4 regions of the Micromonospora sp. NPDC003944 genome follow, and region 3 is predicted to be linked to each of the others. Evidence: riboswitches for the same ligand, from Rfam matches in the RefSeq annotation. Region 3 holds a riboswitch; each other region holds the start of a gene.
What was found. Region 3 has a riboswitch for cobalamin ahead of cobN (cobaltochelatase subunit CobN). Riboswitches for the same ligand answer to the same signal wherever they lie in the genome.
Positions count from the first base shown of each region.

Region 1 (3,225 bases), on a different contig from region 3:
GCCCTTCGAGGATCATCCGCTTGATGCCGTTGACCACTTCGTCAGTGCGAGACATGACTCCCCTAGCGGCCGGCGAGGGTGGCCTCTCCACCCGCGATCACGTACGGCTCCGGAGATGACACGGTAGTCGGCTCCGTGGCCGCCCAGTAGTGGCCGTCGGGAAACCGGTAGAGCGCGACCGACTCCTGGCGCATCCGGGTGGAGTAGCCGGGCTCGCTGGGCAGGACGTATCCGCTGCCCGAGCCGGTGTCGCGGATGATGCAGGGGTCGGTGAAGTGCTCGTGCAGGTGGTCGACGAACTCGGTGACCCGGTTGGTGAGGTCCCCCGAGATCGCGACGTAGTCGAGGACCGACACGTGTTGGACCATCTCGCACAGCCCGACCCCACCCGCGTGTGGGCAGACCGGCACGTTGAACTTCGCGGCGAGCAGCAACACGGCGACGATCTCGTTGATGCTGGCCAACCTGCCGGTGTCCAGTTGGCAGAAGTCGATGGCCTCGGCTTGGAACAGTTGCTTGAACATCACCCGGTTGTGGCAGTGCTCGCCGGTGGCGACGCCGATGGGAGCGACGGCTCGGCGGACGGCGGCGTGGCCCAGGATGTCGTCGGGGCTGGTCGGCTCCTCGATCCACAGGGGCTTGAACTGGGCGAGGGCGGTGACCCACTCGATGGCCTGACCGACGTCCCACACCTGGTTGGCGTCGATCATCAGGTTGCGGTCCGGCCCGAGGATCTCCCGCGCGATCGCGCATCGGCGGATGTCGTCGTCGAGGTTGGCGCCCACCTTGAGCTTGACGTAGCCGTAGCCGCTGTCCACCGCCTCCTGGCACAGCCGGCGCAGCTTGTCGTCGCCGTAGCCGAGCCAACCCGCCGAGGTGGTGTAGGCGGGGTAGCCGGTCCGGTCCAGCTCGGCGAGGCGGTCGGCCTTCGTGCCCTCCTTGGCCCGGAGGATGGCCAGTGCCTCGTCCCGGGTCAGCGCGTCGGACAGGTAGCGCAGGTCCGCGATGTCGACGAGTTGCTCGGGGGACATGTCGACGAGCAGTCGCCACAGCGGTTTGTCGGCGACCCGGGCGACCAGGTCCCACGACGCGTTCAACACGGCGGCGAGGGACAGGTGGACGACGCCCTTCTCCGGGCCGAGCCAGCGCAGTTGCGAGTCGGAGGTGAGCAGGCGGTAGACCGCGCCCATGTCCGCCGCCATCGTGGCCACGTCCAGGCCCACGAGGAGTTGGGCCTGGTGGACGGCTGCCGCCGCGACGATGTCGTTGCCCCGACCGATGGTGAAGGTCAGGCCGTGCCCCGCGAGTGGCGCGCCCACGCCGTCGACGCCGTCGGTGTGCAGGATGACGTAGGCCGCAGAGTAGTCGCCGTCCTTGTTCATGGCGTCTGACCCGTCAGCGGTCAGGGAGGTGGGGAAGCGGACGTCTTCGACGGTGACGGCAGTGATCTGCGGCATGCGCTCCTCGCCCGGCTAGGCTAAAGATCAGATGATCACTGGGAGTATACGGAGGGCTGCTCCAGCACGTCAACGTTGTCGATCACCCGAGAGGCCTAGACATATGATGTTTTGCTGCCTCGTCGTTCCGTCTTGACGCCCATCATGCCGGTTGGCGAGAGATGGTGCCGCAGACGCCGGGCCCTGGAGATTGGATGTTCCGCCTCGATCTGAGGAATCGACGGCGACCCATGAGTGTGGCCAGCGTGACTGTCGCTTCGATACGTCACATCTTTGTCGATTGTCGACACTCGTGCGCGAGCCTCGTCCCCGGTGCCCGGCGTCGGTCGGCCATGGCGTGTGCCCCCGCGGTTGGTGACGGTGGTCACCGCGCCGCCGCCGACACGCCCGGGACCGACATGTGGGGTGTGACAACGTCTGCATCCCTATATATGGTGTCGAGCGCAGCTGGTTCGGCCGCTCATCCAGTGCGGTCGAGGCAACAGGGAACCCGGTGGAAATCCGGGACTGTCCCGCAGCGGTGAGTGGGAACGACAGCCGTCATCAGCACTGGGCCACCGATCGGCCTGGGAAGCGACGGCCAGTAGGAGACCGGCGAGCCCGGTCGTGCCCGCGAGTCCGAAGACCTGCCAGCGCGCCGCGTACCCGCACCCGGGTGGGCGGCGGTCCGAGGCCGCGTGGGACGGCTGACGCCACCTGATCCACGCCGAAGCGCGTGGCGTCCGTCGGTGTCTGTCCCCTCGCGTCCGGGCCACCAGGTCTCGAACTCCGAGGAGCGAGTGGTGACAGTCACCGAGGTAGTCCCGGCCAGCGGCGACGCGACCCTGCGGCGAACGCCGATGCAGGTCCGCAAGCGCGACGGCGGCACCGAACCCGTGGACGTGAACAAGATCGTCCGAGCGGTCGAGCGGTGGGCCGACGACCTGACCGACGTCGACCCGATGCGGGTGGCCACCCGTACCATCAGCGGCCTCTACGACGGCGCGACCACTGCGGAACTGGACCGGCTGTCCATCCAGACCGCGGCCGAGATGATCGGTGAGGAGCCGCAGTACTCGCGCCTCGCCGCGCGACTGCTCGCCGGCTACGTCGACAAGGAGGTGCGTCGACAGGGCATCACCTCGTTCAGCGCGGCGATCCGGGTCGGCCACGCCGAGGGCCTGATCGGCGACGACACCGCCGCGTTCGTCGCCGCCCACGCCACGACCCTGGACCACGCCGTCGACCCGGACGGTGACCGCCGGTTCGAGTACTTCGGCCTGCGCACGGTGTACGACCGCTACCTGCTGCGCCACCCCACCAGCCGACTGGTGCTGGAGACCCCGCAGTACTGGCTGCTGCGGGTGGCCTGTGGCCTGTCCCGGACGGCGGACGAGGCGGTCAGCTTCTACCGGCTGATGTCCAGCCTGGCCTACCTGCCCAGCTCACCGACCCTGTTCAACTCCGGCACCCGACACACCCAGATGTCCTCCTGCTATCTGGTCGACTCCCCGCTCGACGAGTTGGACTCGATCTACGCCCGGTACGCCCAGGTCGCCAACCTGTCCAAGTTCGCCGGCGGCATCGGCATCGCGTACTCCCGCGTCCGCTCCCGGGGAGCGCTGATCCGGGGCACGAACGGGCAGTCCAACGGGATCGTGCCGTGGCTGCGCACGCTTGACGCGAGCGTCGCCGCCGTCAACCAGGGCGGCCGGCGCAAGGGCGCGGCCTGCGTCTACCTGGAGCCGTGGCACCCGGACATCGAAGAGTTCCTGCAGCTGCGCGACAA
Region 1 covers NZ_JBSGIV010000043.1:10,357-13,581, forward strand. Annotated here, with positions in the region: gene ACWER9_RS21015 (FadR/GntR family transcriptional regulator) at 1-55, opposite strand, end outside; gene ACWER9_RS21020 (enolase C-terminal domain-like protein) at 63-1,457, opposite strand; cobalamin riboswitch at 1,889-2,105, shown strand; gene ACWER9_RS21025 (ribonucleoside-diphosphate reductase subunit alpha) at 2,297-3,225, shown strand, end outside.
Region 1: linked by a shared signal. The riboswitch ahead of ACWER9_RS21025 (ribonucleoside-diphosphate reductase subunit alpha) and the one ahead of cobN (cobaltochelatase subunit CobN) in region 3 are both predicted to bind cobalamin.

Region 2 (3,225 bases), on a different contig from region 3:
GCGTGCCGGCGGTTGCCTCGGCGCTACTCATCGTCGGACCTGACCTCCCCAAGCGTGGCGTCGGCACCCGACGGGGACCCGCCGACGAGCCGAACGCCTGTGAGCGACTGACCCGGCTCGGACGGCAGTACGACTGATTGCCCGCACACCCTCGGAGATAGGTCGGATGTTTCCCACGATCAGGCGTTACCATGCCACGCGTTCACGTGTGTTGCCAAGGCCTTGCGGGCATGTTTTGCCATCGTTACCTGCACCACCGAAGGCATACGTCCGACCAAAGGTAGATCGGCTGCCGTCGCTAGCATGTTATCGATAACACGCTATGTGCCCAGCTCCGGAGTGGCTGTCGCCTCAGGACGGGGCCAGCCGGTAGACCCGACCGGCGGTCCGGCGCCAGATCGCGGCACGCTCGTCGTCGGACAGCGGGTCCAGCAGATCACCGAGGACGCTGACCCAACGCGTGTACGAGCTGACGAGCAGGCACACCGGCCAGTCCGAGCCGAACATCAACCGATCCGGCCCGAACACGTCGAGGGCGTGCTCGACCGCGGGCCGCAGGTCCGCCGTCGTCCAGGACCCGCCGTCCACCTCGGTCACCAGGCCGGAGAGCTTCGCCGTCGTGTTGGGCTCGGCCGCCAGCGCCCGCAGGTCGCGGTGCCAGTCACCGAGGTCGTCGCGCCCGAGCGGGGGTTTGCCCAGGTGGTCCAGGACGAACCGCACCTGCGGCAGGTCGCGGACGAGCCGGGTGGCAGCCGGCAGTTGGCGATGGCGCACCAAGAGGTCGAAGGCGAGCCCTGCGGCACCGACCTCGGCGATGCCGCGTCGCACGTCGGGACGGTCGAGATAGGCCGGGTCGGGTTCGGACTGGACCAGGTGACGCACCCCGACCAGCCGTTCGCCGCCGCGCGCCCGGCGCAGTCGCTCGACGCGGCGGCCGACGTCGGCGGAGGTGAGGTCGACCCAGCCGACCACCCCGGCGACGAGAGGATCGTCGGCCGCGATGCCGAGCAGCTCGGGCGTCTCCGACCGGACGGCGACGGACTGTACGACCACGGTCTGGGTGACCCCGGCGGCCCGGGTCGCCGGTGCGAGTTCGACAGGCGTGAAGTCGTCGTCGATCGCGGCCATGGTGTGCGGGTCGATCCAGGGCTGCGGGTGCCGCGCCCGGACCCAGAGGTGATGGTGCGCGTCGACGATCCCCGGTCGTGGCGCGGTCTCGCCGGTCGTCACCGGAACCGCCCTGGCGCGTTCTCCCCCATCGCACACCCCGCCCCGCCGCTGATCGAACCACTCCGGGTTGACCCGAAGCCGCAGAGCCGATCTGGCAGATTGACCATGTTAGCGGTAACAGACTGTTGCCGAGTGGCGGAACGCGCACGACGACCAACTTCCCACAGTGTCGCCTTTTGGTCTGACGAATCCACCGACACCTGCGGCTGGTCCAGATCTTCACGTACCCGACGGGGGCGCGGGGCCCCGGGTTGACCACCTGAGGCGGCACCGATACCGTCGACCCACTATCTGCGGCGACGCGAGGGAAGCCGGTGTGAATCCGGCGCGGTCGCGCCACTGTGAGCGGTTCCCAGCAACAACCGGGGGCCGCGAGCCAGGACGCTCGGTCGTCCGCAGCCTTGCGATGGGGACGCGTCATCCCTGGGGAGGTTCGTGTATTCATGTCTAGCTCCGCTTCCAGCCAGCCGGTGGTGCACCCCGCTGGCAGTGCCCGTCTCTTGTGGACTGCCCTGGCGACCGTTGCCGCGCTCGCGCTGCTGGCGTACCTCGTCGCCTTCGACCAGGGGGCGGTGTCGCGCAGCGGGATGTACCTGCACGAGTTGATGCACGACGGCAGGCACCTGCTGGGCGTCCCGTGCCACTGACCACCACCACCGGCACTCCCCCCTTCCTCGCCGCCCTCGTTCGCGGGCTGCTGGCCGGTCTGATCGCCGGCCTGCTCGCCGGGGCATTCGCGTACGTCGCCGGCGAACCGCACGTCGAGGCGGCCATCGCCATCGAGGAGGCGGCGACGCACGCCGAGCCCGCGGCCGGTGCGCACGACCACGAGGACGCCCTGGTCAGCCGGACGGGTCAGCGCGGCGGCCTGTTCCTGGCCACCGGCCTGTTCGGGGCCGCCATGGGTGGGCTGCTGGCCACGGCGTACGTCCTGCTGTCCCGCCGACGGCGCGGCGACGACGACGGGCGCTCGGGCCTGCTGCTGGCCGGCGCGGCGCTGCTCGGCGCGGTGATCGTGCCGTTCCTCAAGTACCCGGCGAACCCGCCGGCGGTCGGCGACCCGGCCACCATCGACCAGCGGACCGTCACCTACCTGTTGATGGTGGTGCTCGGGCTGGTGGCCGTGTGGGCCGGCTCGCTGGGCTACCGGTCGGTCGGTGCCCAGGCGCCCACCTGGCTGCGCGCCGCCGCAGCCGTAGGTGGGTTCGTCCTGGTCACGGCCGTGTCGTACGTGGTGATGCCGTCCTTCCAGGAGGTCCCGGCGGACTTCCCCGCAGCCCTGTTGTGGGAGTTCCGGCTGGCCTCGCTGGGCACCCAGGTCGTGCTCTGGACCGGCATCGGCCTGCTGTTCGCGGCCCTGATGCACCAGGAGCGGCGTCGCCGGGCCGGCACCGCACTGCCGAGTACGTGACCGGCGCCAGCCTCCGGCTGGTCGCCCACGGTCACACCGCCGCTCTGCGCGGGGCCCGCTTCGGCGGTGCCGACGACGGCCTGGACGAGGGTGGCCTGCGTGCCGCCCTCGCCCGGGCCTCCTCGGGTGCGGAGCGGCGGGGTCGCCTCGGCGTGCACGACACCTGTCTGTCCAGCCCGGCGCCGGCCGCCCGGCAGACCGCCGACGCCCTCGGTCTGCTGCCGACGATCGAGAGCGCGTTGGCCGACTGCGACTACGGGACCTGGGCCGGACTGTCGCTCGAGGAGATCGCCCACACGCAGCCGCAGGCGCTGCACGAATGGCTGTCCGCACCGGAGTCCGCGCCACACGGTGGTGAGTCCGTCACGGCGGTGCGGGATCGGCTCGGCGGTTGGCTGGACGAGCAGCACCGAGCGGGTGGACGCATCGTCGCGGTCGCCCACCCGCTGGTGATCCGGGTCGCGGTGGTGCACGCCCTCGGTCTTCCGGTGGCGACGTACCGGCAGGTGGACGTCGAGCCGTTGGCGGTCGTCCGGCTCACCAGCCGGGGTGCGCGCTGGCACCTTCGACTGGGTGGGTAGCGG
Region 2 covers NZ_JBSGIV010000043.1:2,550-5,774, reverse strand. Annotated here, with positions in the region: gene ACWER9_RS20995 (ABC transporter permease) at 1-31, opposite strand, end outside; gene ACWER9_RS20990 (amidohydrolase family protein) at 352-1,230, opposite strand; cobalamin riboswitch at 1,485-1,639, shown strand; gene ACWER9_RS20985 (CbtB domain-containing protein) at 1,674-1,877, shown strand; gene ACWER9_RS20980 (CbtA family protein) at 1,868-2,641, shown strand; gene ACWER9_RS20975 (histidine phosphatase family protein) at 2,638-3,222, shown strand.
Region 2: linked by a shared signal. The riboswitch ahead of ACWER9_RS20985 (CbtB domain-containing protein) and the one ahead of cobN (cobaltochelatase subunit CobN) in region 3 are both predicted to bind cobalamin.

Region 3 (3,225 bases):
CCGGTCGAGGTCACCCATGCCGCGCCTCCTCCCGGTCGAGCAGGCCACGAAGTTTCGTAAGCGCCCGGGAGGTCCGCGACTTCACCGTGCCCCGGGGCCACCCCAGTGCCGCCACCGTCTCCTCCTCGCTGAGATCGAGGAAGAACCGGCAGACGATCACCTCGCGGTCCCGTACCGGTAGTTGCCGCAGGGCGTTGACAAGCGTCTCCCGGCGCTCCCCGGCGAGGACCGCGTCCACCGCCCCGTCCTCGGCGATCTCGGGCGTCGGGTCGGCCGACGCCGCCCGCAGGACGAGCCCGTCGCGCCGGCCCCGGGACCGGTGCAGGTTGCGGGTCTCGTTGGCGACGATCGCGAGCAGCCACGAGCGGAAGGACGACTCGCCCCGGTAACGGGACAGCTTGCGGTACGCCTTCACGAACGCCTCCTGCGTGACGTCCTCGGAGTCCGAACCCGCACCGAGCAGCACCGCCGTCCGGTACGCGGACGCGGTGTGCCGGGCGACCAGGAGGTCGTACGCCTCCAGGTCACCGGCCCGAGCGCGGGTGACGAGAGTGTCGTCGTCCAGGGGAGGCCTCCGTTCGGATCACACTCATGACACCGCCCACGCGTCGCGGGTTCCACCCGGCGCGGATCAGGTTGCTCCCACCCGCCGTGCAGCGTATTGCCAGGATGTGGTGGTGCACTGGGAGGTGTCGAGGAGAGGGGCTGGTCATGAGCTGGTTCAGTCGCCGGTCACGGGGTGCCGAGGCGACCCCGACGAAGCTGGACCGGGAGGCGACCCGCGAGGACCTCGCGGCGCTGGAGGCGTTCGTCGCCAGTCGGCGGGGCGTGGAGTTCTACCTGGAACCGGAGACCACCGCGACGGACACCACGGTGGTGGCGATCGCCCACGACGGTGAGTGGATCCGCCGGCGCACCGGAACGCCCCGCGCCGCCGGGGCCATCGCCCGCAAGCACGCGGTGCCGTTGTACGAGGCGGGCCGCACCGGCTACCCGGAGCGGATGCGGGCGTGGAACCGCGCCCACCCGGAACGCCACGCCCGCTGAGCCCGCTCCGAGGGGTGTGCGCGGGGCTCCGCCCAGCGTCGATCATCACACTGCCGCGCTCGTCGACCACGACGGCGAGCGCGGCCTGAGTCGACCTCGGCGTCGGGACCACCGGGACCGCGCCAGCCACTGGCCCGGCAGGTCGAACCGGGGGACGGGCACGGTGATCGACCACCGAGATCGACAGCGGGCGCTGGTGTGGCGTTCGCCGGCCTGCGTCCGGAGGGTCGACCGGCACCGCCCGGCCGGGGCGGTCGGCGCAGGTCAGAGCTCGTTCGGACGTCCTTTGCTCTGCTGCCCGGTGAGCGCCGGTGACCCTCCGTGCCTGGTGCGCACAGGGCAGCAGAGCAAAGGACGGCGGGCATCGGTCGGGGGGCATGCCGCCGCGCGGAGCAATCCCCGCACCAATCGCCGAACCTCGATGGGTGGGGTCCGCCCGGCGGGGCCGGACCGGCGTTGACCGGCAGCGTAGGGGTGTGGCAGCATTCGCGGCCTGACGGCAGTGAAGGAAGTCGGTGCGATTCCGACGCGGTCCCGCCACTGTCACCGGGGAGCGATCCCCCCTCGTGAGTCACGGCCGTGTGTCTGCGGCTGGAAGGCCGGGGGAGAGCGTCGATCCGGAAGCCAGGATACTTCGGCCGTCGGGACGTACCCCAGGGCGTGGACACCCGAGGAGGACCCGATGACGCATGGCGTCTCTATCACCGACGATCACCGTCGTGAGCCGCGCGGCGGACACCCCGCCGCGCCGGCATCCGCACGCTCCCGCGCCGTTCACCGCTGAGTTCCACACCGCGCCACCCGTCGCCGCCGGCCCCCCGTCGGTGAGCCACCCGGGTCGCGGTGCCTGCTGAACCCCGCGCCCATCCCACGTCGCCGGCTCGCTCCCGCGAACGCGTCGACGTCACCCCCCGGAGCCTGCCGTGCGCATCCTGTTGCTCTCCACCGCCGACACCGACCTGCTGGCCGCCCGCGCCAGCGGCGCCGACTACCGGTTGGCCAACCCCGCGCGGGTCACCACCGACGAGGTTCCCGCCCTGCTCGGCGGGGTGAGCCTCGTCGTCGTACGCCTGCTCGGCGGTCGACAGGCGTGGCCGGACGGCCTCGCCGCGGTGCTCGCCACCGGTGTACCGACGGTCGTGCTCGGCGGCGAGGCGCTACCCGACGCGGAGCTGATGGCCATCTCCACGGTGCCGTCCGGGGTCGTCACCCAGGCGCTGGCGTACCTGGTCGAGGGCGGTCCGGACAACCTCGGGCAGATGGCCCGGTTCCTCTCCGACACGGTGCTGCTCACCGGCGAGGGGTTCGCCCCGCCCACGCCCACCCCGGCGTACGGCGTGCACGGCGACCACCCCGCCGCCCCGGACCGGCCCACCGTGGGAATCGTCTTCTACCGGGCGCACGCCCTCGCCGGTAACACCGGCTTCGTCGACGTGCTCGCGGACGCGGTCCGCGAGGCCGGCGGCAACCCGCTGCCGATCTTCTGCGGTTCGCTGCGCGGGCTGACAGCGGGCGCCGGCCCGCTCGGGCTCTTCGCCCGCTGTGACGCGTTGCTGGTCACCGTGCTCGCGGCGGGCGGCGCGGTCGCCGCGGACGCCTCCGGGGGCGGCGACGAGGACGCCTGGGACGTCGGCGCCCTGGCAGCCCTGGACGTGCCGATCATCCAGGCGCTCTGCCTGACCAGCACCCGGAAGCAGTGGGCCGACAGCGACGCCGGACTCTCCCCGTTGGACGCCGCGATGCAGGTGGCCATCCCCGAGTTCGACGGCCGGATCATCACCGTGCCGTTCTCGTTCAAACAGATCGACGCCGACGGGCTCTCGGTCTACGCCGCCGACCCCGAGCGGGCCGCCCGGGTCGCCGGGATCGCGGTGCGCCACGCCCGGCTGCGGTACCTTCCCAACCCCGACAAGCGGGTCGCCGTGGTGCTCAGCTCGTACCCCACCAAGCACTCCCGGGTCGGCAACGCCGTCGGGCTGGACACCCCGGCCTCGGCGGTCCGGTTGCTCGCCGCGCTGGCCGAGGACGGCTACGACCTGGGTGACGCCCCACCGCCCGCCGACGGCGACGCGCTGATCCACGCGCTGATCGCCGCCGGTGGGCACGACGTGGAGTGGCTCACCCCGGAGCAGTTGGCCGCCGCCGAGGCCCGGATACCGGGGGACACGTACCGGCGGT
Region 3 covers NZ_JBSGIV010000001.1:93,696-96,920, forward strand. Annotated here, with positions in the region: gene ACWER9_RS00400 (hypothetical protein) at 1-18, opposite strand, end outside; gene ACWER9_RS00405 (RNA polymerase sigma factor) at 11-466, opposite strand; gene ACWER9_RS00410 (hypothetical protein) at 712-1,047, shown strand; cobalamin riboswitch at 1,528-1,704, shown strand; gene cobN (cobaltochelatase subunit CobN) at 1,971-3,225, shown strand, end outside.

Region 4 (3,225 bases), on a different contig from region 3:
CACGATGATGCCGACGAAGCCGATCAGCCCTGTCGCGGAGACCGCCGCCGCGGTACCGAGGGAGGCGGCGGCGATCAACAGGTAGCGGGTGCGTTGCGGGTGCAGGCCCAGACTCCTCGCCTCGTCGTCACCGACCGCGAGGACGTCCAGTTCGCGGCGGTGCAGGAGCACCACCACGGTGGTGAGCGCGGCGTACGGCAGCACCAGCAGCACGTCGTGCCAGCCGGCGGTGGCCAGCCGGCCGAGCAGCCAGGAGTAGACCGGCTGGATGCTGTCGGCGTCGCGTTGCAGGAGGTACGTCTGCCCGGCGGAGAGGAACGCGGAGACCGCCACCCCGGCCAGGATCAGCATGGCCGGTGACCCGCGTCGCCCGCCGGCCGCGCCGAGCACGTAGGTCATCGTCACGGCGAGCAGCGAACCAGCGAACGCGGCGAGCGGAATGGTCATCGGCAGCCCGGAGAGGGTGCCCTGCCGGCCGGCGCCGCCGAGGGCGATCGCCGCCGTGACCGCGAGGCCAGCGCCGGCAGCCACCCCGAGCAGGTACGGGTCGGCCAGCGGGTTACGGAACACGCCCTGGTAGCAACCGCCGGCGAGGGCGAGCAGACCCCCGACGAGCAGGCCCAGCACGACGCGGGGCAGGCGCAGCTCGGTGACGATCGCGATCTCGCGCTCGGTCAGTCCGCTGTCGAGGTGCACCCCGGGGAGCAGGTTGAGCAGCTCGGCGGCGACGCTGCCCGGGGGCAGGCTCACCGGGCCGAGCGACACCCCGGCAACGAGCGCGACGAGTACCGCGAACAGCCCTGCGACCAGCCACCGCATGCGCAGCCCGGCGGGCCGGGCCACGGACAGCAGCCCGGCAGGCCGAGCTGCGGTGTGCGGCTCGGCCCGCTCGGACGACGGCGGGGTTTCGGTCGGCCGATCGGTCGGCGTCGGATCGGACACCTGTCGCGGCCCGGTCACCGACGGACGACGCTCACGCGGGCACCTTGGCGACCGCGTCGATGATGACCCGGAGCAGGTCCACGACCCGCGGGCCCCAGCGGGAGGCGATGTCGTCGTCCAGGGCGATGACCTGGTTGTTCTTCACCGCGGTGAGCCCGGCCCAGCCGCTGCGGGCCTTGACCGTGTCGGCGCTCTGCTGGCAGCACTTGGCGTCGGCCAGGAAGACGAAGTCCGGGTCGGCCTTGACGATGACCTCCTGGGACAGCTGCGGGTAGCCGGCGTTCTTGCCGTCCGCGTCGGCCGGGTCGGCGATGTTGGTCAGGCCGACCTGGCTGTACAGCGAGCCGATGAAGGTCTTGCTGGTGGCGCTGTACAGCTCCGGGCCCAGCTCGTGGAAGTAGGTGAGCTTCTCGGCACGCTGCGGCAGGTCCTTGACCAGCTTGGCGATGTCGTCCTTCATCCGGGTCACGACGTCGGTGGCCTGGTCGGCGTGCCCGGTCAGCGTGCCCAGCTCGGTGATCTGCCGGTACGAGTCGTCGAGGGTGGTCGCCGCCGGGGTCTGGTACACGGGGATCTTCAGCTTGCCGAGCTGCTCGACGACCTTGTTGCGGTCGTCGGAGAGCACCACGAGGTCGGGGTTCTTACCGGCGATCGCCTCGGCGTTCGGCTGGAAGGCGGAGAGGTCGGTCTTGGGCGCGTCGGTCGGGTAGTTCGACTGGTCGTCGACGGCGGTCACCTGCGGGCCAGCACCGATCGCGAAGAGCATCTCGGTGGCGGTGGGCGACAGCACGACGATCTTCTCGGGACGCTTGTCGAGGGTGAGCGCGCCGACCGTGACCGGGTAGGCGGCGGCGGCCGTGCCGGTGCTCGGCTTGTCGTCGGCCTTCTCGGCGCAGGCGCCGAGGGCGAGCGCGGCGACCGCGAGGGACGCCGCGAAGAGCCGAGGGGTACGTCTGAACATGGGGGCCTCCTGTCGGTCGAGGAGTGTGGTGCTTCGCCGACAGGGACTTTCGTACGCCCGCCCACGAGGCGCCCTTCCTCGAGAGCGCGTTTCGCGACCGATCCGTAGGCGACCTGGCTCGTCCCCACCGTCGGGTGGGGCATCACAGTTGCGGGACAGCGCCGGGATGAGCACCGGCTTCGCTGCGGACTGGTCGCTAAGACGGTAGCGCACCCCCGGGACGTGCCGGATCGATCAAGGGTCGATCAGCGGCTGTCGATCACCGGAGGCGTGGCGCACGAGGGATATGTCCCGGATCTGGAGGCTCGGAGCGGGTGGTGGGGCCCCGTCGGGGCGGGACGGGGCCCCACCCGATCAGGAGGACGTGATGGTGACGTTGTCCACAGCCGCCTCTACCAGGCTGGCCCCGGACGCGTCCGCCGCCTCGACGAGTACGCGGACCGACTGGCCGGCGTACGGGGTGAGGTTGAGGTTGGCGACGGCCCAGCTCCCGTTGCGGTTGCTTGCCGCACCGGCCTGGGTGAGCAGCGCCGTGGTGCCACCGTTGTGCACCACGCTCACCCGCAGGTAGTCAGCCGACGAGGCGTTCGAGCCGTGCGCCAGGTACCAGGCGAGCGAGAGGGTGAGCGTGCCGGACGACGGCAGGGTCACCGCCGGGGACCTGGCGCTCGTCACGCCGCCGTCGACGTCGTAGTCACCGGCTGCCGAGCCGGCCAGCCGGCCGGTGACCAGGTCGTTGGACCCGGCGTACGGGGTGAGCTGCTTGGCTCCGGAGGAGTTGGTCGCCTGGGCAGCGCCCCGCTCGAACGCGCCGACGGTCGCGGTGTCGGTGCCGGACGGGTTGATGGTCCAGCCGGTGGCGGTCTCGAAGGTGTCCGACCAGACCGTGGTGCCGCCACCACCGCCGCAGTACTGGGCCTGCTTGCCGATGGCCCGGTACGGGCAGTCGGCGTACTCGCTGAGGATCAGCACCGCCTCCCGGTTGCGCGAGGTCTGCGCTCCGATCACCTCGTCGGGCGGGTAGAAACCGCCGCCTCCGGACGAGCCGGGGTACATCTCGAAGGTGTACGCCCAGATGTTGTGGGTGGCCCACATCCAGTCGAGGCTGTCTCCGTCGGTGATGTAGAGGTCGCTGGACTGTTCCGGGGTGTAGTTGTTGGTGGCCGCCATCTGCTGTCCGATGGTGGCGAAGGTGTTGTACTGGTCCGCGTTCATCCCGGTCGCGGTGTTCGCCGTGGTGTAGCCGTACGGCCAGAGCACCAGCTCCGAGTACGTGTGGAAGTCGATGTTGGCTTTGATCTGCTGCACACCACCGACCACCC
Region 4 covers NZ_JBSGIV010000030.1:15,237-18,461, forward strand. Annotated here, with positions in the region: gene ACWER9_RS16705 (FecCD family ABC transporter permease) at 1-819, opposite strand, end outside; gene ACWER9_RS16710 (ABC transporter substrate-binding protein) at 974-1,903, opposite strand; cobalamin riboswitch at 1,994-2,135, opposite strand; gene ACWER9_RS16715 (M14 family metallopeptidase) at 2,258-3,225, opposite strand, start outside.
Region 4: linked by a shared signal. The riboswitch ahead of ACWER9_RS16710 (ABC transporter substrate-binding protein) and the one ahead of cobN (cobaltochelatase subunit CobN) in region 3 are both predicted to bind cobalamin.